Regions from separate parts of the Bradyrhizobium oligotrophicum S58 genome, predicted to be linked through region 3. Evidence: predicted binding sites of a transcription regulator. Region 3 holds the regulator's gene; each other region holds the start of a gene.
What was found. Region 3 encodes PhoB, which activates phosphate uptake and scavenging genes when phosphate is short. Its sites were predicted from a motif close to TGTCATNNANCTGTCAT; they were not measured.
Positions count from the first base shown of each region.

Region 1: the regulator PhoB is predicted to act here: its motif matches at 2,248-2,264, upstream of S58_RS01330 (alkaline phosphatase D family protein).
Region 2: the regulator PhoB is predicted to act here: its motif matches at 5,139-5,155, upstream of phnC (phosphonate ABC transporter ATP-binding protein).

Region 1 covers NC_020453.1:276,912-284,607, reverse strand. Annotated here, with positions in the region: gene S58_RS01340 (Crp/Fnr family transcriptional regulator) at 1-19, opposite strand, end outside; gene S58_RS01335 (response regulator) at 187-585, shown strand; gene S58_RS01330 (alkaline phosphatase D family protein) at 605-2,179, opposite strand; gene S58_RS01325 (TAXI family TRAP transporter solute-binding subunit) at 2,318-3,664, opposite strand; gene S58_RS01320 (4a-hydroxytetrahydrobiopterin dehydratase) at 3,993-4,343, shown strand; gene S58_RS01315 (YkvA family protein) at 4,445-4,858, shown strand; gene S58_RS01310 (TAXI family TRAP transporter solute-binding subunit) at 4,972-6,147, opposite strand; gene S58_RS01305 (hypothetical protein) at 6,293-7,288, opposite strand.
Region 2 covers NC_020453.1:2,640,290-2,647,985, reverse strand. Annotated here, with positions in the region: gene S58_RS11465 (ABC transporter permease) at 1-169, opposite strand, end outside; gene S58_RS11460 (ABC transporter substrate-binding protein) at 219-1,226, opposite strand; gene phnE (phosphonate ABC transporter, permease protein PhnE) at 1,385-2,233, opposite strand; gene phnE (phosphonate ABC transporter, permease protein PhnE) at 2,230-3,114, opposite strand; gene phnD (phosphonate ABC transporter substrate-binding protein) at 3,206-4,138, opposite strand; gene phnC (phosphonate ABC transporter ATP-binding protein) at 4,217-5,026, opposite strand; gene S58_RS11435 (LbetaH domain-containing protein) at 5,200-5,862, shown strand; gene S58_RS11430 (alpha-D-ribose 1-methylphosphonate 5-triphosphate diphosphatase) at 5,859-7,043, shown strand; gene S58_RS11425 (DUF1045 domain-containing protein) at 7,051-7,696, shown strand, end outside.
Region 3 covers NC_020453.1:6,637,804-6,645,499, reverse strand. Annotated here, with positions in the region: gene S58_RS28735 (hypothetical protein) at 1-60, shown strand, start outside; gene pstS (phosphate ABC transporter substrate-binding protein PstS) at 1,055-2,065, shown strand; gene pstC (phosphate ABC transporter permease subunit PstC) at 2,157-3,155, shown strand; gene pstA (phosphate ABC transporter permease PstA) at 3,159-4,040, shown strand; gene pstB (phosphate ABC transporter ATP-binding protein PstB) at 4,037-4,858, shown strand; gene phoU (phosphate signaling complex protein PhoU) at 4,889-5,605, shown strand; gene phoB (phosphate regulon transcriptional regulator PhoB) at 5,622-6,329, shown strand; gene S58_RS28700 (trypsin-like serine protease) at 6,444-7,696, shown strand, end outside.

The sequences.
Region 1 (7,696 bases), 1.9 Mb from region 3:
TCACACCTTGGCTCAGCATCGTGATCCCCCGCGCTACGCATGTGCGTGATACGTGCGCCTTGTGTTCACAAGTGCACCGACAGAGGAACTCTGATATGCTGCCTTGGTTCCAGGAACCCGCCAGCGCGCTCAAGAGGAGGCGCCGGCTGCGGGGGCCATCCCCTCATCCTGGAACCCGCAGATCCCATGACCAGCTCGCAATCCAGCGTGCCCGAGCTCTATCAGCATGTGCTGGTCGTCGAAGACGACCCCATCATTGCGCTCGGTTTGGAAGACACCATCACCGAACTCGGCATTGGCGACATCAGGGTTGCGGCCAATGTCGCGACCGCGCTCGCCATGATCGAGGAGCGCGCGCCCCAGTTCGCCCTGCTCGATGTCGGCCTGGTGCGTGAAAAGAGCTTCGCCATCGCCGAGCGACTGGCAACGCTCGGCATTCCCTTCGCATTCTCGACCGGCTATGGCGCCGACCGCGTGCCGGCCGCATTCGCCGACCGGCCGCGGCTGCCGAAGCCGTGCCCGACCGATGCATTGGAGGCGGTGCTGCGACGGCGCGATGAGTTGCCGCCGCAGCCTCCGTCCTAGCCGATCCGGAAGCGGGCCTTTAGCCCAGCTTCGGATCGAGCGTGGTCGACCACAGCGCGACGTCGGCGCGATCGCGCAGGGTCACGGTCATCTGGCCGCTGGCGCCGTCGATCTTGACGTGACCGAAGAACTGCATGCCGGCCGAGGGCGGCAGGTTCTGCTTGTCGAGACCGGGCGCCTTGATGAAGCGCAACTCGGGACCGAACGTGTTGTCGAGCTCGTTCGGACCGAACGTGCCGGCATGCAACGGACCCGAAACGAACTCCCAGAACGGCTCGAAGTCCTGGAACTGGGCCTTGTTCGGGTCGTAGTAATGCGCCGCCGCGTAGTGCACGTCGGCCGTCAGCCACACCGTGTTCTGGATCGGAGCCGTCTTGATGAAGCGCAGGATCTCGGCGATCTCGAGCTCGCGGCCGCGCGCCGGACCGTCGCCTTGCGCGAAGGCCTCCGAGCCTTTCCTGTTGGCGGCATCGTCATAGACGATCAGGCTGAGCGGCATGTCGGACGCGATCACCTTCCAGGTCGCGCGCGAGTTGAGCAGCGCCTGCTTGAGCCAGCGCATCTGCTCCGGCCCTATGAAATAGGCATCGGGTCCATAGGTCGTCTGGTCGTTCGCGCCGTTGGCGGCACGATAGCTGCGCTCGTCGAGCACGAACACGTCGAGAAGCGGGCCGTAATTGATGGTGCGATAGACCCGGCCCGGCTCGACGATGCTTTCGCGCATCGGATACATTTCGTGAAAGGCGCGGGCCGCGCGCGCCGCGAGCAGCTGGATGTTGCGCTCCTTGTAGCTGCCGGGCAGCTCCTTGGAGGTCGACCAGTTGTTGGTCACCTCGTGATCGTCCCACTGCACGAAGATCGGCACCTCGGCGTTGAAGCTGCGGACGTTCTCGTCGAGGAAATTGTACTTGTGGGCGGCGCGGAATTCGTCGAGCGTCTCGGCGACCTTGGCCTTTTCCTGCACGGTCAGGTTCTTCCAGACCTTGTTGTCCGGCAGCTTCACCTCGGACTGGATCGGGCCGTCGGCATAGATGGTGTCGCCGGAATGCAGGAAGAAATCCGGCCGGTGCTTCTTCATCGTGGCGAAGGTGAACATGCCGCCGTCGTCGGGGTTGATGCCCCAGCCCTGCCCCGCGACGTCGCCGCCCCAGACGAACGAGACGTCGCGCTTGTTGCCCGGCGCGGTGCGGAAGCGACCGACCACGGCCTCGCTTTCGACCGCGGTATGCGACAGGTCGCGGAATTTGACGCGGTAGAAGATGTCCTGGCCGCTCGGCAGATTCCCCAGCAGCATCTTGGCCGTGAAGTCGCTTTCGGGCAGCGCCGCGATCGGCGGCAGCGCCCGCGCGTCCTTGAACGACTCCGTCGTCGCCACCTCCACCGTCATCTGCGAGGGCCGGTCGGCCCGCGCCCAGACCACGCCGCCATCCATGCCGACGTCGCCGGACTGGACGCCATGGGTGACCTGCGGCCGATCCGCCGCGCGGCTCAGATAGGGCATCGACAGGGTCGTGACGCCAGCCGCGGCGGCGGTCGACAGAAAGCGGCGGCGGGACAGTCTGCGGGTCTGCGGCGGGACGATTCGAAGCGTCATGCGGGTCTCCTGGTGATGGCGCGGGGGAACAGGCGCGCGCCAAGGCTGGGCAGACCTAGGAAAGATTGATGACGCTGGAATTACACGGACGAGCCCGGCCGGCTCGCGACGAGGTGGCCCGTTTCGCGTGATGCGGCGTCAGCTGCCGGCGGCGCGTAATTGCGCTCCGGTGCGCTGCAGGTTGGCCGGCATGCTCATCAGGATCAGCTTGCGGTCGGCGACCGCGTTGTGGAACTGCTCGAGCGCAATGTTGAACGCCGTGAGCGCGGCGTGCTCGATCGCGCCGTCCTCGAAACAGGTCAGCGTGTTGCGCAGGATCTCGTCGGCCTCGCCCTGCAACTGGTCGAGTTCCTCGGTCGAGTCGCTCTTGCGCGCGATCGTGATCATCTCCAGCAGCCGGTCACGCAGCGAGCTGTTGATCGTCCGCTCGTCGCGCTTGAGGTAGCCCGCGAACCAGGCGCCGGCCGAGCCCATCGCCGACAGCGCCATCAGACCCCACCAGATGTAGTCGCTGTAGCGGTCGAGGAACGTCTTCTCCTCGCCGTCGACGAACGCCGCGGCGCCCGGATGCGCGGGGATGGCGGCGTCCTTGTCGGTGTCCGGGGTCTCGATCTTGGCCGCGAGCGGAAACTCCGACAACAATTGCTGGCGCACCGAGAACAGCTGGTGGGTGAACGTCGACACCGTCGAATCGGCCAGGCCTTTGCGCGCGACGATGTGGTGGTTGAAGCTGATCGTCTTGACTTCCTCCTCGGGACGGTCCGGCGCACCGCCGAAGGCGCCGGCCGGAATCTCGGCCGCCTCATATTCGGGATGGTTCTGCGCGATGGCTTCGGCCGAGTCGATCGCCAGGAAGGTCGCAGTCCCGCCGTCCTTGCTCGCGGCCGCGACGGCGTCCGCCGTGATCTTGCTGTTGATCGGGCCCGCCGCGAGATAGACGTCGGCCTTCTGGCTGCGGACGGCTTCCGCTGCTTCGGTGATCGGAAACTGCACGATCTCGACCTTGGCGGCATCGACGCCGTATTGGTGCAGGATCACCTTCAGCAGATTGGCATTGGCCGGCGTCCGGCCGATGATGCCGACCTTATGGCCTGCGAGCTGCGAGATCTTGGTGATCTTGGCGGCGCCCTTGCGGCCCTTGCCCTTGGCGGCCGCGGGCACCCAGAGCACGGCGACGTTCTTGCGCAGGGTCGCAACGGCCTGCGCGTTCTTCGGGACCTCGAGGTCGCCGCGCACGATCGCGAGATCGACCTTGCCGGCTGCCAGCGCCTGCGCGCTCTCTCCCGCCCCCTCGGTCGGCACCGGCCGCAGCCGAACGGAGGCGTGGGATTGGGCAAAGGCCTGGGTCAACGCCTGGACGACCTTGAGGTCGTCGCTGGCGGGTGGACCGACGGCGATCTTCAGCACCACGGGCCGCATCGCGAAATAATAGGCGCCCGCCAGCGCACCGACGATCGCGAGGATCCCGGCGATGACGATGAACACGGCAGGGCGCATCTGCGAGCGCTGCGCTGGCGTGGTCTGGGGGTCTGCCAGGTCCGGTCCTCCGGTCATCCGATCGCCTGAGAGCGGCGCCACGCGCAGCCTTGTCCGGCATCGTCCTTCGCTAGAGCCAAACTGTAGCAAAATTCTTTTCGCTCCGGGGTGACATCTGCGTCATGGTTAGCGGGGCCCGAGTGAGTGACCAACCGGGCGGTTCCATGGCCGAACCGCGTCGGCTTGGGTCCCAAGGCTCTGATCCGGAGGCCGTTTCTGCTAAAGTGGCGACGCAGCTGGGAGCGTCCTGCCGGCTGCGGGCACCGTAGAGGTCCGGATGCGTTGGACTGCGGGGGCGGTTCGTTTGGATGAATCGGAGGTTGAGATGGTGCAGCGACTGTCGGCAGAGGCACGGGCCAGCGCTCTGCGGGAGCTTCCCGGCTGGACCGAGATGAGCGGCCGCGAGGCCATCACCCGCACCTTCACCTTCGCGGACTTCAACGAAGCTTTCGGCTTCATGACCCGGGTCGCCCTCGTGGCTGAGAAGCGCGACCATCATCCCGAATGGCGCAACGTCTACCGCACCGTCGAGGTCGTGCTCGCGACGCATGACGCGGGCGGCGTGACCGTGCGCGACATCGAGCTCGCCGGGGCGATGGACGTGATCGCAGCGGCAAAGGGCGGCTGAGCTCTCGGTCGCGCGCAGGCAACTTGCGGCACACGCGGTCATCCCCACATGACGGTGTGAGGTCCGCACCTGCGGCGCCTCCCGTCGTGGAGAGAACAGGCATGGCGTCCGATACGACCGATTACAGCGTTGGCTTCGAGCCTGCCGACCGGCTGGCGCGGGATCGCGACAGCGTTCGCCGCCGGTTCTGGAGCAAGTTCAAGCAGGTCGTCGCCAGAATCCCGTTCGCCGAGGACCTGCTCGCCGCCTATTACTGCGCATTCGACAAGGAGACGCCGCGGCATGTGCAGGTCGCCCTGCTCGGCGCCATCGCCTATTTCATCCTGCCGTTCGACTTCCTGCCCGACGTGATGCCGGTCCTCGGCTTCACCGACGATGCGGCCGTGCTGGCCACCGCCATCCGGATGGTGGCCTCGCACATCACGCCCGACCATCATGCGGCCGCCCGCGCCGTGCTTGCGCGCCTCGACGCCGACAAGGATTTCGATGCCGAGAAGGCCGGCCAGGACGCTTGATGATCCGCGGGCCGACGCCAGGCTCTGAGGCCTCTCAGTCCGACAGCAAAAAAGCCCCGCGCGAGCGGGGCTTTTTTATTTGAGCGAGTCGTAGCCAGACGCGATGCGCCGGCTCAGCGCTGAGGGCGCGCCTGCGCTCGGGCGTTGCCGGTCTTCTCGGCCTCCCAGGCCTGGTACTGCTTGAACAGCGCCTCGCGGTCGGCTTCGCTCTGCAGGCCCTTGCCCGAACTGCTCTGCTTCAGGAAATCGTCGAAGCGGTCCCTTTGCGCGCCTTCCATCGAATGGGTCTCGAGCCATTTGCTGGCGGACGGCAACCGCTGCCAGCCGGCGAGCGGTGCCGAGAGCGAGACCTCCTTCCACTTCGGATGGAAGGGCGGGTTCTGGAACGCCGGAAACTTGGTGAAGAAGGCGTCGACGAAGGTCGCGAGCTTGCGATAGCGATCCGTGTTCGGCGCCCAGTTATAGGCTGCAAGCACGGCCGGGACCGCGATCGTATCGACCTTCTCGCCCTCGGCGATCAGGTTCGGATAGTCCTTGGCGGTCAACGTCGCCGGCAAATAGTCGGTCTGCAGCGGCCGGTCGTAATCGACGTTGACGAGATGGAAGCGGCCGTCGTTCACGAAGGTCGAGACCGACTTGTAGGGCTTGCCGCCGACAACGATGACTGCGTCGAGCTCGCCCCGCTTCAGCTTCTCCATCGCGATGCGCTGCTCGATGTAGAGGAAGTTCGCCCGCAGCCCAAGCCGCTCGAACACGGTCAGCGCGGTGACGAAGGTGCCGCCATTCGGCAGGTCGACGCTGACCCGGCGACCTTCGAGGTCGCGCAGGTTGCGCACCGCGCGCGGCGCAATGACCTGCATTTCCTCATTGTACAGCTTGGTGACGTAGGTGAACTGCTTCTTGATGTCCTTGGCGAAGCCCTTGCGCTCGAGATAGTCGAGCGTGTCGGCGCGGACGACGCCGAGGTCGACGCCCTGCAGGAACAGGATGTCGGCGACGCTCTGCACCGAGCCGCGGCCGACGATCGGCAGCACACGCAGGCTGTTGCCGTCGTCGAGCAAGGAGGCCAGGTCAGCGCCGAACTGCACATAGGTGCCGCCGATGGTGCCGGTGATCAGCGTCACCGTGTTGGCGTTGAGCGCCTGCTTGGTCTGCACCGAGCCGAACTGGAAAATCGCTTTCAAGCTGTCGCTGACCTTGGCCGGGTCGAACTCGCCTTCTTCGGCGTGGGCCGAAAATCCGCACGCTATCATCATTGCGGCCACCGCCGCTCCAATCAGACGTCGCATGTGTCCCCCTTGATTACAGCTGGCACATGATTGTGGGCCAAACGCGTGCAGCGCCAGAGATCGACCAGCGTTGCCCATGAACGACTCGAAATCATGCGTGAAACAAAAAAATGAAACGCGGCGGCATCACTGCCGTCACGCAGGTTCAGTTCTGCAGCTGATCGAGCCGGCGCTGCGCTTCCGACGAGCCGAGCTGGGCCGCGCGGCGGTACCAATTACGCGCCGCGGCGGGATCGGCGTTGATGTTGCGGATGTCCTTCGTTCCCAGCACGTGGGGATCGTAGGTCTGCGCCAGCATCAGCGCTGCGGCCGGCTCCTGAGCTTCGGCCGCACGCTCGAGCAACAGGCGGGCGGATGGAATGTCGCCGGCCACGAGCAGCCCCTTGGCGCGCTTCATGATGCCGGCGAGCTCATCCGGATCCAACCGGCGCGCCTGGGCCGGCGGCGGCGCGGCCGTGACCGAGCCCAGACCGGGCGCGACGATCGCAGCTCCGGCACCCGGGGAGTTGATGGACGATGGCGCCATCGCCGACGGCGCAGCCGGCGCGGTGGCCACGCTGGGCGCAGCGGGAGCAGGCGGCGTAACGACGCGGTTCTGCAGAGCGGTCTGATAGGCGTTGGCGATGTCGTCGCGGGTCGGAGCGACGGCGGCGGTCTGCACCGGCGCCACCGCAGCCGGCGGCTCGGGGGCCAACCGCGCAGGTTCGTTCAGCTGCATGTCCCGCGCGGTCAACTGAGTGCCGCTCGCCTGAGGCGGAGCGGTCGGATCCGGCGCGGAGCCGACCATGGATGCCTTGGCGCTGGCGATCAGATCGCGCGTCGCATCCGAGGTGACCAAGGCGAACAGCACGGCGACACCCGCGGCCGCCACCACGGCGAGCAGAATTCGTGACGAGATGGAGGTGCGGCGGGCGCGCGCTGGCCACTGGTCCTCGAATTCGGTGCTCTCGATCTGGTTGCCGCTCTCATATTCGGAGAGGAACATCGGCATCGATTCGTCGGAGGGATATTGCTCCGGAGCCGACCTGCCGAACCGATAATTCGACGGGCGTTCCTGAGGAGGATCGTCCGGGAAAGGCCTGAAATCAGGACTGGATAGACTTCTGTCGTTGAACCGCCCGCGCGTCGTCCGCTCAGCCATGGCCTTATTCCCCATCTCACTTCACGCAACATACTTTTTGTCCCGAGCCCGTCAGAAGCTCGAGACACGTCACGATTGCTAGAGGCACCCCACTGCCGACAACTAATTGACTAATTGAATCCGACTAAAAGTGGACGAGACCCGGCATGATTCTGGAAATATTTTGATCTGATTGTGGCGACGCACGTGCGAATTCGCGTGGCAGCAAATCCAGAAACATCGAAATAACAATAGCCAAGCTACGAAATTAACCCTGCCACAATCGACCGCGGTTGCGTTAACCAAGAAACGCTCGTTTTTGTTAAATTCGGCTTCAGGTTGCAATTTCCTGGCCTCCCGGTGGCATCGCAGCCCTGCGCGACCGACGCCATCAGGTTGAGCGCAGGATTCGCACCCGCATGACGTGCA
Region 2 (7,696 bases), 4.0 Mb from region 3:
GGAGCGTGGCGCGGTAACGGGACTCGAGCAGGATCGCCAGATATTCCGCCAGCCCGCGCGGCCCCTCGGCGCCGGTGACGAGCAGCCGCGACATCGGCAGGAGAAAGAAGGCTGACGTTACCGCCGCCAGCGGCAGCAGGCAGAGCCAGAGGAAGGATTTGTGCGACATGGGATCAGGGCACGCCCCGCCGGATCACATCCGGCGGGGCGTCGCGCTCTCAACGAACTTCGGACAGATAGCGATCGACGAACGCCTTCTGGGCCGTTTCCATGTCGCCCCAGTTCACGCTCTTGGCGCGCGCGTAGTCGCTGTCGGGCAGGAACTTGTTCTTCACGGCGTCAGGAAGCTCGATCGGACGGGCCGGCCGCAGATAGGCATTGGTCCAGATCGCCTGCCCCTTGTCGGACAGCAGATAGTCGATGACCTTCTTCGCCTTGTCCTTGTCGGGGGCGTTCTTCACGAGGCCGACGACGTAGGGGAAGATCACCGAGCCCTCACACGGAATGACGAACTCGAAATTGCCCTTCTCGGCGTACTTCGCGCGGTAGGCGTTGAAATCGTAGTCGAACAGGATCGGAATCTCGCCCGAGACCACGCGCGCATAGGACGTCTGCTTCGGCACGATCGGTTCGTTCTTGCGCAGGTCCTTGAAGAAGGCGAGAGCCGGATCGAAATTGCTCTGCGACCCGCCTAGCGCCAGATTGACGGCAACGGCGCCGACATAGCCGACCGCCGCCGAGCTCGGGTCGAGATAGCCGACCATCCCCTTGTAGTCGGGCTTGAGCAGATCCTTCCAGCAGGCCGGAACAGGCTTGCCGCCGAGCGCATCCTTGTTCACGAACAGGCCGAGCGTGCCCGAATGGATCGTCGTCCAATAGCCGTCCGCGTCCTTCAGACCGGCCGGGACCTGATCCCAGTTGGCCGGCTTGTAGGCGTCCAGCGCGTCCTGCGCTTTCGCCTTCATGCCGAAAGTCACGCCGAAATAGCCGATGTCGCCGACAGGATTGCTCTTCTCGGCCAGGATCTGTGCCAGCGCCTGGCCGGAGTTCTTGTTGTCGTGCGGAATGTCGTAGCCAAGATCGGTCTTGATCGCCTTGAGCATCGAGGCCCAGTCGGCCCACTCCGGCGGACAATTGTAGCAGATAACATCAGCAGCCTTGGCCGGCTGCCACGGCGCTACAACACAGAGCGCGAGCAAAGCGAGAACGAGGCGGGTGACCTTCATGAAGACTAACTCCGTATTCTTGGCACAACGGCCAGTTCCGAAGCTTCCCCTAAAGCCGGCACATGAAGGATTTGCGACAGCGAGTGCAGTGCACACAGCACGAACGGCATCCTGATCGTTTGTCTACGAACGATCGCAACCTGCAGATGCCGATCCGTTCACGCGACGGCGCGGCGCCCGATGATGGCAAAACGCAGCTTGCCCGAGATCCAGTCGATCGCAGCCACCGCCACCAGGATCATCAGGATCAGGAACGACACCTTCTGCCATTCCAGCACGCGGATCTGCTCCGCCAGCTGCAGTCCGATGCCGCCGGCGCCGACGATGCCGATGATCGTGGCCGAGCGCGTGTTGGATTCGATGAAGTAGAGCACCTGCCCGGCGATCACCGGAAGGACCTGCGGCAGCAGGCCGAAACGAATCTCATGCAGCGCATTGCCTCCCGCGGCGCGCACGCCTTCCACCTGCTTGCGGTCGGCGCCTTCCATCGCCTCGGAAAACAGCTTGCCGAGCGCACCGAAGTCGGAGACCGCGATCGCGAGCACGCCGGCGAATGGTCCGAGGCCGACGACATTGATCCAGACCAGCGCCCAGATCAGCGTGTCGACGCCGCGGATGGTGTCGAACAGCCGGCGCACCGGAAACCGGAAGATTGCCGACGGAATGACATTGCGCGCCGCGAGCAGGCTGACGGGAAATGCAAAACAGGCAGCGAGGGTGGTGCCGAGCACCGCGATCGACAAGGTCTCTCCGAGAGCCTTGAGATAGATCGGCAGCGACGAGCCCGGATCGGGCGGCAACATCAGGCGGGCGATCCAGCCAAGCTGGCTGAGGCCCGACAGCATCCGCGACGGCGAGAAATCCAGATCGACGACGCCGAACACGAACACCGCAAGCGCTAATAGCAGCACGGCCGGGGTGGCGAGGCGCGCCGAAACCGGCCGGTCGAAGATGTGCGGATGGCGCGCCCTGAGCTGCTCGATATCCGGGGTCTCGACGCTGTTCATGTCCGCGCCTCCGCGCCGAACAGCCGCCCGCGTAACCAGCCGGTGCCGATATCGATCAGGAACACGGTCGCCACGATCATGAGCAGGATGGCGCTGACGTCGGAATAGTAGAATTTGCGGACTGCGACCACGAGTTCCTGGCCGATGCCGCCCGCACCGACGAAGCCCATCACCGAGGCCTCACGCACGTTGATCTCAAAACGCAGCAGCGTATAGCTCGAGAAGCCTCCGATGACCTGCGGCAACACGCCAAAGCGCATGCAGGACAGCCAGCTGGCGCCGGTGGCGCGGACGCCCTCGACCGGCTTCATATCGGCGTTCTCCACGACTTCGGAGAACAGCTTGCCCAGCGCTCCGCTCGAATGCAGGGCGATGGCGAGCACGCCGGGAACCGGGCCGAGTCCAAAGGCGATGACGAAGATCAGCGCGAAGACGATGCCGGGGACCGTGCGGGCGAATTCGAGCAGCCGGCGGACTATGAATCGTACCCATGGCCCCGGCGAGGTATTCTCCGCTGCGAGGAAGTTGAGGCAGAAAGCGACGAGCATTCCTGCCATCGTGCCGACATAGCTGATCAGCAGCGTCTCGCCGAGCAGCTTGATCCACTTCTTGAAACCCCAGAACCACTCCGGCAGGTTGGTCCAGACGCGATGGCCGTCGTCAAGCGTGAAGATGCGATCGAAATAGCTGACGAAGTTGCCGAAATACGTATAGAGCGTGCGCAGATTGACTTCCGCACCAATGGCTGCGGCGGCGAGAACGGCCACGAACACCGCCGCCGAGACCGCGAAACGCAACCGACGTTGCGACATCGCCCGGCGATAGGCCTCGTTTAGAGCCGCAAGCTGCTGGCTTGGAAGGATCGAAACGGCAATCGCCATCGGGTCGTGCTGCTCTCGATTCAGGCGCTTCGGATCTTTGCAGGAGACGAGCCGGGCCACGGGGACCCGACTCGTCTCGGTGGGCTGTCGGTCAGGACGCCTTCTTGCGCAGGCTGTCAACGAACTTGATCAGGTCGATCGTGCCATCCCAATCCTTGGTCGTGGCGGGATGGAAGCCCTTCTTCTGGCCGTCGGAGAGACGGTCGAACGCCGCCTTGTCCTTCGTCGGCGCCTCGGAGAAGGCCTTCGCGATCGCCGACTTCAGCTCAGCTGGCAGATCCGAATTATAGGCATAGGGGCCGTTGATGATCGGGGCCGATTTGTGGATGATGCGGAAGTCCTCCTTCTTCATCGGCGAGCCGTCGGCGTTCTTCAGCATGCCCTTGGTCAGCATCTGCGCCAGAGTCGAGTCATTGTCGCTCGTCCACTGGTTGGCCGCGATATCGACGGTCCCCTGGGACAGGGCCAGCACGGCGTTTTCGTGGCTGCCGGTGAACACCACCTTGCCGAAATAGGTCTCGGCATCGGTGACGCCCATCTTGTTGAGCTCGAAGCGCGGCACGTTGTTGCCCGACGTCGAGTTCGGATCGACCAGGCCGAGATTCTTGCCCTTGAGATCTTCGACCTTCTGATACGGGCTGCTCGCCTTGACGAAGAACACCGAGTAATAACCGGTGCTGCCGTCGGAATTGATGTCGTTGGCGAAGGCATCGGTCTTGACACCGGTCAGACGGGCGCGGGCGAACGAGGCCGAGCCATAGCTCGCGATGTGGATGTTGCCGGCGCGCTGGCCCTCGATGACGGCAGCATAGTCGTTGGCGATGCGCAGCGTCACCTTCACGCCGAGCTCCTTCGACAGGTAGTTCACGAACGGCGTCCAGCGCTCGGTGACACCCGAGGCGTTCTCCGCCGGGACCACCGCGAAGGTCAGCTCGGGATATTTCGCCTTCCAGTCCTCGGCCGCAGCCGAGGCGGTGAAAGCCAGCGCGGCGACGCCCGCCAGAACGATGCGACGATTGATCATAACATGCCCTCTTGTTGCAGTAAGTAACAGGCCTCACCCCAGCGCGATGCGGGAGCGGAGGTTGCAGAAATCCGCTTGTCAGGCCACGGCGGCTTCGCCGAGGGCCGGAACGGTTGCCGCCGGTGCGGGATGGACCTTGTCCATGACCTCATCGGCTTCGAGATCGTAGAGCTCGCGCGCAATCTGCGCCGTCAGCGCCGCCGGCACGTCGTCGAACACGACCCGCCCGGTCGCCATGCCGATCAGGCGATCGCAATAGCCGCGCGCGAGATCGAGCGAATGCAAGTTGCAGACCACCGTGATGCCGAAATGCTTGTTGATGCGAAGCAGCGCGTCCATCACGATCTTGGTGTTGCGGGGATCGAGCGAGGCGATCGGCTCGTCCGCGAGAATGATATCCGGGTTCTGGACCAGCGCGCGCGCGATCGCGACGCGCTGCTGCTGGCCGCCCGAGAGCTGATCGGCGCGTTGCGCGGCGAGCGAGGCCATGTCGAACTGCTCCAGTGCCGACATCGCCACGGCGACGTCCTCAGCCGGCCAGAGCTGCGCCAGCGAGCGCCACGACGGAATCTCGGCCAGCCGTCCCATCAGCACGTTCGTCAGCACGTCGAGACGGCCGACCAGGTTGAACTGCTGGAAGATCATCGCCGAGCGCGCACGCCATTGCCGCAGGTCGCGGCCGCGCAGCGCGGTCACATCGAGATCCTTGAAGAGAATGCGTCCGCCGGTCACCGGGCTCAGGCGATTGATGGAGCGCAGCAGGGTCGACTTGCCGGCGCCCGAACGCCCGATCACGCCGACGAAGCTGCCGGGTGCAACAGAGAACGATGCATTGTCGACCGCGGCTCTCGTGCCGAACCGGCACGTCAGGCCATCCACCACCAGCATTGAATTCTCCAGACGCCTCGCTTTGCCGTATCGCTAGCGTCTGGATTCTACAGTTATGTGACAATGGCACTGCAGCGCCACAGTCGTGCACATGCCGCCACGGTCATGCGGACGTCATGCATCCGTCATAGTGGACGACATACACACTCCCCGGAGTGAAGACAGGACTTGAGATGGCCGGCAAATCGCTTTCGATAACTCCTACCGTTGATCCCTCGGCGAAACTTCAGGATGTAGGGCTCGGCATCTATTGCGAGGTCGGCGCCCGCACCATCCTTCAGGAGGTGACAATGGGCGACTACTCCTACGTGGTCAACGACGCCCAGATCACCTACACGACGATCGGAAAGTTCTGCTCGATCGCGGCGATGACCCGGATCAATCCGGGCAACCACCCGATGCACCGCGCGACCCAGGCGCACTTCACCTACCGCGCCAGTTCCTATTTCCCTGGCGAAGCAGACGATGCGGAGTTCTTCGCCTGGCGCAGAGAACATCACGTCGACATTGGGCACGATGTCTGGATCGGCCATGGCGCGATCATATTGCCTGGCCGCAACATCGGCACCGGCGCGGTCGTGGCGGCTGGCGCCATCGTGACCAAGAGCGTGCCGCCCTACACGATCGTGGCCGGCAATCCCGCACGACCGATCAAGCGCCGCTTTCCGCTCGAGATCGAGCAGCGCCTCGTCAATCTCGCCTGGTGGGATTGGGAGCACGAGGCACTGCGCGCCGCGCTGCCGGATTTCCGCAGGCTCGGGATCACCGAGTTTCTGGACAAGCATGAAGGAGCACTCGACGCAGCGCACAGGGTGCGGCAGAGTGCCGCCCCATGACTGATATTTTCATCTCCGGTGGCCGCTGCCTGATCGGCCCTGATCTCACCCACACATCATTGACGATTTCCGAGGGCCTGATCTCCAGGCTCGACGCCTCCGGCCACGCCGGTCTCGACCTCGACGCAGGTGGACTTGCGGTGCTGCCCGGCATCGTCGATATCCATGGTGACGCCTTCGAGCGGCAGATGATGCCCCGCGCAGGCGTCGATTTTCCGATCGACGTCGCGCTGATCGACAGCGATCGCCAGGCGGTCAGCAATGGCATCACCACGGTCTTCCATGCGGCCACCTGGTCATGGGAGCCCGGGCTGCGCAGTGCCGCCAATGCGCGTCACCTGCTGGAATCGATCGAAGCGCTGCGGCCGCGGCTCGCCGCCGACACCCGCTTCCACCTGCGTCACGAGACCTACAATCTCGACGACGAGAACGAAATCCGCGGGCTGCTCGCCGCACAGCGGATCGACCTGTTCGCCTTCAACGACCACATGGACTCCACCGTCGCGAGCCTGGACAAGCCTCACAAGCGTCAGCGCATGGTGGATCGCGCCGGCCTGTCCGGCGACGATTTCGATCGCCTCGTCCAACGCATTGCCGCGCGCGCCGACGCCGTGCCGGCATCCATCGCACGCCTTGCCGAAGCCGCACGCCAGGCCGGCATCCGGATGCTGTCGCATGATGACGAGAGTCCCGAGATGCGCCGAGCCTTTCGCGGACAAGGCGTGGGCATCGCGGAGTTTCCAGTCAACGAGGAGACCGCGCGCGAGGCCGCTGCGGGTGGCGATGCAATCGTATTTGGCGCCCCCAACGTCGTCCGCGGCGGCAGCCATACCGGCTGGACCAAGGCCAGCGAGATGATCAGCAAGGGCCTGTGCTCGGTGCTGGCGTCCGACTATTATTATCCAGCTCCGCTGCTGGCCGCCTACCGCCTCGTCGCCGACCGCATTCTCTCTTTGCCTCGCGCGTGGAGCCTGATCTCGGCTGGCCCGGCGCATGCCGCGGGCTTGTCGGATCGCGGCGCTCTCGCCGCGGGGCAACGTGCGGATATCATCCTCGTGGATGACAGCGCGCCGATGCGCCCGCGCGTCGTTGCCGTGATCGCAGCCGGCCGCTTGGTCTACCTCACCGAGACCAATCGCCTCAGCACCGCCGTGGCGCCGCGCGCGGCCGCGGCAGAGTAACGTTCTCATGACCGATTTCCCGCGTTACGCAATCTACTACGCACCGGCGGCAGATGCGCCGCTCGCCAGATTCGGCGCCAGTCTGCTTGGTTACGATGCCTGGGTCGGCTGCGGGCTGGACTTCCCGCGCGAGATCACCGACGCGGTTCCAGATTGGTCCGAGCTGACCGCTGACGCCCGCAAATACGGCTTCCATGCCACGCTGAAGGCGCCATTTGCGCTGGCCGACGCGCGCACCGAGGCCGAGCTATGTGAGGCCTGCGCCGACTTCGCCGCGACACCTCGGACCATTCCGCTCATCCGGCCTGTCGTGGAGGCGATCAGCGGCTTCATCGCAGTGATCCCTGGTGAGGCGTCGCCGGCGCTGCAGGAGTTTGCGGCCGCCTGTGTCCTTGCGTTCGAGCCGTTTCGTGCGCCGATGACTCCCAATGACCGCGCCAGGCGCAAGCCAGAACTGATGACGCCGCGCCAGCGCGAGCACCTCGATCGCTGGGGCTACCAATACGTGATGGAGGACTTCCGCTTCCACATGACGCTGACATGCCGGTTGTCCGACGAACGACGTCGGCCGATACTGGCCATGCTCCAGCGCCGCTTCGCAGCCCTCGAGATCGCCACGCTGGCGATCGAGCGCATTGCGCTGTTCCGGCAGC
Region 3 (7,696 bases):
CGTATCGCGGTGGCGGCGCGCGAGATCCTGAAGGAGAGGACGGACCCGTCTCGTCCCTGAGCGGCGCTGAGCCTGCGATTCCGATAAAAATAATTCTATTGCTATTTTTCAGAAACAATGCTTATCTCCCTGCATCCCGCCTCGTGCAGAGGGACGTACGCGTCGTCACGAAACGTGGAGGTGGGCTGCGATGGACGTGACGGCTGTGCCAGACGAGCATGGCCGGCGCGGACGGCGAAGTCGTGTGGTCCTGGCCTCTCGACGCTGAGGTCAAGTTCGTGGTCGTTGCTTATGGGCACGCGCGGGCGATGGGGGCAAGAGAGCCGATCCCCAGGGAGAGCACGAAGGACACCGTAAAACCGTCGCGCGGGGAAGGCCGGGTCTGTCCGGCTGTACCTGTGGTACCTGCCGCCTGCATTCTTTTGAGCAGGCGGGCCACGGGCCTCAGCCGAGGTCCGGCCTTCCCCGCGCCCTCTCGTTGTCAGGGGGCATGACGGATGCATCACTCGGGCACGATGTGTCGCGGGACCGTGAGATCGTGCCTCGATGGTCATGTCTCGGGGGCCAAAACCGTAGCCACATTCTCAACTGTCATCCCGGACAAGCGCGCAACGCGCGCGCCGATCCGGGATCCATAACCCCAGGGAGACGTGCGAGGCACGATGGTCGATCGATCCGTCCCAGCCAATTCCGCCGCGGCGTATGGGTCCCGGGTCGGCGTCCGCCAACGCTTTCGCGTTGCCGGACTTGCCCGGGACGACAGCGAATGCGGGGCGGGCGCATGGGCAGATGGGGCGGCAGCGGCCGTGTCATCGCCGAAAACCGGCCCTGAGCACCGCTCTCACAGAAGGAGGTGCGGTCGGACCGCCGAACCCGGAGCACCCCCCGTAATAACTCGGGACGAAATCAGAATATCAATACTTATCAACGGCTTGTGACTGTCATCCGACTGTCATCGAACCTTTATAAAAGCGGCACCGAGGCCCCTTAAAGCGGCCGGGGAAGCGCAATCGGGTGCATATGGCGCTTCGCTTCCCAAGCATGGAGACCAGCTATGAATTTCGTCAAAGCTATCGTCGCTGCCGGCTTGGTCGCCGCATCGACGTCGGCCTTTGCTGCCGACATCACCGGTGCGGGCGCGACGTTCCCGTTCCCGATCTATTCCAAGTGGGCCGATGCCTACAAGAAGGAGACCGGCAACGGTCTGAACTACCAGTCGATCGGCTCCGGCGGCGGCATCAAGCAGATCCAGGCCAAGACCGTGACCTTCGGCGCCACCGACGCGCCGCTCAAGGCCGAGCAGCTCGAGAAGGACGGCCTGGTGCAGTGGCCGATGGTGATGGGCGGCATCGTGCCGGTCGTCAATCTCGAGGGCGTGAAGCCGGGCGAGATGGTGCTGGACGGCGAGACGCTCGCCAACATCTATCTCGGCAAGATCACCAAGTGGGATGACGCCGCGATCAAGAAGCTGAACCCGAACGTCAAGCTGCCCTCCGACGCGATCGCCGTCGTTCGCCGCTCGGACGGCTCGGGCACCACCTTCAACTTCACCTACTACCTCTCCGAGGCGAGCGCCGACTGGAAGAGCAAGGTCGGCTCCAACACCGCCGTCGAGTGGCCGGTCGGCGTCGGCGCCAAGGGCAATGAGGGCGTGTCCGGCAACATCGGCCAGACCAAGAACTCGATCGGCTATGTCGAGTACGCCTATGCCAAGCAGAACAAGCTGACCTACACCGGCATGATCAACAAGGCCGGCAAGACCGTGCAGCCGACCGTCGAGGCCTTCCAGGCCGCGGCCGGCAACGCCGACTGGGCCAAGGCTCCCGGCTACTACGTGATCCTCGCCAACCAGCCGGGCGACAAGTCCTGGCCGATGACGGCCGCGACCTTCATCCTGATGCACAAGGAGCCGGCCGACAAGGCGGCCTCCGCCGAAGCCATCAAGTTCTTCAAGTGGTCGTTCGAGAAGGGCGGCAAGATGGCCGAGGAGCTCGACTACATCCCGATGCCCGACAGCGTCGTGAAGCTGATCGAGAAGACCTGGTCGGCCGACATCAAGAGCTGAGCTGAAAGCGCATTGCCCTCTCCCGGAAACGGGAGAGGGTTCGTTCAAGGTACCGATGGTGTCGAAAAAGCAGGGGGCTGAATTGGCTGAGATGGCCGTTGAGAGCGAAGCGGGCGACATCGCCGCTGCCGCCGGGCCCTATGATCGCGCCCGCGCGCTGAGCGCGTTCAAGCTCGGCGATGTCACCTTCTACTGGATCACCCGCCTGTCGGCGATCTCGGTGCTGCTGATCCTCGGTGGCATCATCATCTCGCTGGTCATCGGCGCCTGGCCGGCGATGAAGGAATATGGCTTCCAGTTCCTCGTGACCAAGCGCTGGGCGCCGTCAGCCGATCCGCCGGTGCTCGGCGCGCTCGGGCCGATCTACGGCACGCTCGTCACGTCCTTCATTGCGATGCTGATCGCAATCCCGGTCGGTCTCGGCATTGCGATCTTCCTCACCGAGCTCTGCCCGCAATGGCTGCGCCGCCCGATCGGAATCGCGATCGAGCTGCTCGCCGGCATTCCCTCGATCATCTACGGCATGTGGGGCTTCTTCGTGCTGGGCCCGTTCCTGGCCTACACGTTCCAGCCCTTCATGATCGGCCTGTGCGCCAACATTCCGGTGCTGCAGGACATCTTCGCCGGTCCGCCGTCCTATCTCAGCCTGTTCAACGCCTCGCTGATCCTGGCGATCATGGTGCTGCCCTTCATCACCTCGATCTCGGTCGACGTGTTCAAGACCGTCCCGCCGGTGCTGAAGGAAGCCGCCTACGGGGTCGGCTGCACCACCTGGGAGGTCGTGCGCAGCGTCGTCATTCCCTACACCCGGGTCGGCGTCATCGGCGGCATCATGCTGGCGCTGGGCCGCGCGCTCGGCGAGACCATGGCGGTGACCTTCATCATCGGCAACTCGTTCCGGATCTCGTCCTCGATCTTCGCGCCGGGCACGACGATCTCGGCCGCCATCGCCTCCGAATTCCAGGAGAGCGACGGCCTGCACCAGTCGAGCCTGATCCTGCTCGGCCTGCTGCTGTTCGTGCTCACCTTCTTCGTGCTGGCGGGCGCGCGCCTGATGCTGATGCGGCTCCAAGCCAAGGCGGGAAAATAAGCCATGTCCAGCGCTGATACGCTTGCCATCGATACGCCGGTCAATCCGATCTATGCGCGCCGCCGCCGCCGGGACATCGTGATCCGCGGCCTGTGCGTCGCGGCCGCGCTGTTCGGCGTCACCTGGCTGGCGCTGATCCTGTTCACGCTGTTCTATAACGGCCTCGCCGGCCTCAGCCTGCAGGTGTTTTCCGCCGACACCCCGCCGCCGGGCTCGAGCGAAGGCGGCCTGCGCAACGCCATCGTCGGCTCCTTGATCATGACGGTCATCGGTGTCGGCATCGGCGCGCCGCTCGGCCTGTTCGCCGGCACCTATCTCGCCGAATACGGCCGCAACGACCGCCTGACCTCGGTGATCCGCTTCATCAACGATATCCTGCTGTCGGCGCCCTCGATCATCATCGGCCTGTTCATCTATGGCGCGGTCGTGGTGCCGATGGGCGGCTTCTCGGCGCTCGCGGGCTCGCTCGCGCTGGCGGTCATCGTCATCCCCGTGGTGCTCAGAACCACCGAGGACATGCTGCTGCTGGTGCCCAACCCGCTGCGCGAGGCGGCCTCGGCGCTCGGCCTGCCGCGCTCGCTGGTGATCCGCCGCATCGCCTACCGTGCGGCGCGCTCGGGCCTCATCACAGGCGTGCTGCTCGCCACCGCCCGTGTCGCCGGCGAGACCGCGCCCTTGCTGTTCACCGCGCTGTCGAACCAGTTCTGGAGCCTCAACCTCTCCAAGACGATGGCCAACCTGCCCGTCACCATCAACAACTTCGTCCAGAGCCCGTACGCTTATTGGAAGCAGCTGGCCTGGAGCGGAGCCCTTCTGATCACTCTGGCCGTGCTCGCCCTGAACGTCGGTGCACGCATTCTCGGTGCCGAGAGGAATAGCAAATGACCGAACTGTCCGTTTCCGTCAGTCAGCCCAATCACGCTCTGCACGGCCAGCCGCTTCCCGAAGCGCCGGCCAAGGTGACCGCGCGCAACCTGAACTTCTATTACGGCGATCACCACGCGCTGAAGAACATCAACCTGTCGCTGGGCACCAACCGCGTCACGGCGTTCATCGGTCCGTCCGGCTGCGGCAAGTCGACCCTGTTGCGCATCTTCAACCGGATGTACGATCTCTATCCGGGGCAGCGCGCCACCGGCCAGTTGATGCTGGACAACACCAACATCCTCGATCCCAAGCTCGATCTGAACCTGCTGCGTGCCCGGGTCGGCATGGTGTTCCAGAAGCCGACGCCGTTTCCGATGACGATCTACGAGAACATCGCCTTCGGCATCCGCCTCTATGAGAAGATCTCGAAGTCCGAGATGGACGACCGGGTCGAGAAGGCGCTGCGCGGCGGTGCGCTGTGGAACGAGGTCAAGGACAAGCTCAACGCCTCGGGCCTGTCGCTGTCCGGCGGCCAGCAGCAGCGCCTGTGCATCGCGCGCACCGTGGCCGTGCGGCCGGAGGTGATCCTGTTCGACGAGCCGTGCTCGGCGCTCGATCCGATCTCAACCGCTAAGGTCGAGGAGCTGATCCAGGAGCTCGCCGAGAACTATACGATCGCCATCGTGACGCATAACATGCAGCAGGCGGCGCGCGTCTCCGACAAGACCGCCTTCATGTATCTCGGCGAGCTGATCGAGTTCGACGACACCAGCAAGATCTTCACCTCGCCGAGCGATCGGCGGACCCAGGATTACATCACCGGCCGGTTCGGCTGAGGCCGACAGCAATGCCTTCAGGAGATCATCATGGCCAGTGAACATACCGCCAAGGCGTTCGACAGCGATCTGCAGGACCTGACCCGGCTGGTGTCGGAGATGGGCGGCCTCGCGGAGCGGCTGATCGTCGATTCCGTCGATGCGCTGGTGCGGCGCGATGTGGCGCTCGGCCAGAAGGTGGTCGCCACCGATGCCGACGTCGACAAGCTGCAGCGCATCATCGAGGAGCGCGCGGTGCTCACGATCGCCCGGCGCCAACCGATGGCGATCGATCTGCGCGAGATCGTCGGCGCCATGCGTGTCGCCACCGATCTGGAGCGCATCGGCGATCTCGCCAAGAACATCGGCAAGCGCGTCGCGGCACTGGAGAGCGATTTCCATCCGCTGAAGCTGATCCGCGGGCTCGAGCACATGACCGACCTGGTGCAGTCGCAGGTCAAGACGGTGCTGGACGCCTATGCCGCGCACGACCTGCCGGCGGCGATGACGGTGTGGAAGGGCGACGAGGAAGTCGACGCCATCTGTACCTCGCTGTTCCGCGAGCTCCTGACTTACATGATGGAAGATCCGCGCAACATCTCGTTCTGCATCCACCTGATGTTCTGCGCCAAGAACATCGAGCGCATCGGCGATCACGCCACGAACATCGCCGAGACGGTGTTCTATATGATCGAAGGCCAGCAGATCATGGACAAGCGCCCGAAGGGCGACATGACGAGCTTCGCGTCGACGATCCCCGGTAACTGAGAGAGACGGTTCAGACATGGGCGCGCGAATTCTGGTGGTGGAGGACGAGGAGGCGCTGACCACGCTGCTGCGCTACAACCTCGAAGCCGAGGGCTATGAGGTCGAGACCGTGGCGCGCGGCGACGAGGCCGACACGCGGCTGAAGGAGCGCGTTCCCGATCTCGTCGTGCTCGACTGGATGCTGCCGGGCCTGTCCGGCATCGAACTGTGCCGCCGCCTGCGCGCGCGGTCCGAGACCAGGCAGCTGCCGATCATCATGCTGACCGCGCGCGGCGAGGAGAGCGAGCGCGTGCGCGGGCTGGCCACCGGCGCCGACGACTACATCGTCAAGCCGTTCTCGGTGCCGGAGCTGTTGGCGCGCGTGAAGGGCCTGCTGCGCCGGGCGAGCCCGGAGCGGCTGGCGACCGTGCTGTCCTATGGTGATATCGAGCTCGACCGCGAGAAGCGCCGCGTCGCGCGCTCGGGCCGGCCGATCGATCTCGGCCCGACCGAATACCGCCTGCTCGAATTCTTCCTGGAGCATCCCGGGCGGGTGTTCAGCCGCGAGCAGCTGCTCGACAGCGTCTGGGGCCGCGACATCTACATCGACGAGCGCACCGTCGACGTTCACATCGGCCGTTTGCGCAAGCTGCTCAATCCGGGCCGCGAGCAGGACCCGATCCGCACCGTGCGCGGCGCCGGCTATGCGCTCGACGACCGGTTCGCCAAATCCGAGCAGGCGTGACGCGCGAGCGGACCTGATTAAGGAGGCCGCGGTCCGCTTTCCGCCACGCCGCCGCCGTGTTGATGATCTTGGGTGGAGGACCCTTCAGGACGATTCAGGTCGCAGCGGACGCCCTTGATCAAGACGATCATCATATGTCTTGCCGTGCTGCTCGCCAGCGTGGCGGGCGCCTCGGCCGCCGAACTCGAAGACGCGGTCGCGGCGGCAGGCAATGGGCAGCACGCGGCGGCGCTGCGACGGCTGCTGCCGCTGGCGGCCAAGGGCGATGCACGGGCGCAGTTCGATGTCGGCTTCATGGCTGCGTTCGGTTGGGGCGTGCCACGCAATCCCGCCGAGGCGCTGACCTGGTACCGCAAGGCGGCCGATCAGGGGCTTGCCGTCGCGCAGCACTATCTCGGCATCGCCTACGTGAATGGCGAGGGTGTTGCCTCCAATTATGGCGAAGCCAGCCGCTGGTTCATTCGCGCCGCCGCGCAGGGTTTTGCCCAGTCGCAATACATGCTGGGCCTGATGCTGCTCGACGGCCGCGGCGTGCAGCAGGACTGCGTGCAGGGTTATGCCTGGCTGGTGATGGCCGGCCGCAACGGCGTGCGATCGGCCGGTCGCGACGTGCAGCGGGTCAAGCTGACCGAGCCGCAGCGGCGCCAGGCGGAGACCATGATCGCGGCCTGGCAGCCGAAGCCGGAATCGGGGGAGGCGGGCGTCGCCACTCCGCGTCCCGAGCAGCTGCTGGGGCTCGACCGGCACATCGGCGAGGTCGTCGATCCCACCTCATGGCCGGCGTCGTCGATCGGCGTCGTCACCGTCGCGCAATACTCGACCGGCGGCTGGTGCACCGGCACGCTGGTGGCACCCAGAGTCGTGCTCACCGCGGCGCATTGCGTGTTCAACGGTGTGGCGCAGGTCAGCCCCGGCAACGTCCGCTTTCTGGCCGGCATGAACAAGGGGACCCCAGCGGCGTCATCGGTCGCCGACCGGGTGATCGTGGCGCCGGACTTCGTCCCGACCCAGCACGACAAATGGTCGCTCGACCGTTCGCCCGCCGATTGGGCGCTGATCGTGCTGAAGGATGCGCTGCCGTCGCGGCCGGTCGCGGTCAAGGCACTTACCCGCGAGGAGCTCGCGGCGGCGACGGCAGCCGGTACCATCTCCGAGATCGGCTACGGCCAGGAGCGGCGTTATTCGCCCACCGGCCAGCGCAATTGCAGCGCCGGCATGACCAAGGACGCGAAGCTGCTGACGGTGCATTGCCTGGCCAATTTCGGCTATTCGGGCTCGCCGATCATGGCCGAGGTCGGCGGCACGCCTGCCGTGGTCGGCATCTTCTCCGCGTTCCACGAGGAGACCCGGCTGATGTTCGCCGCCCC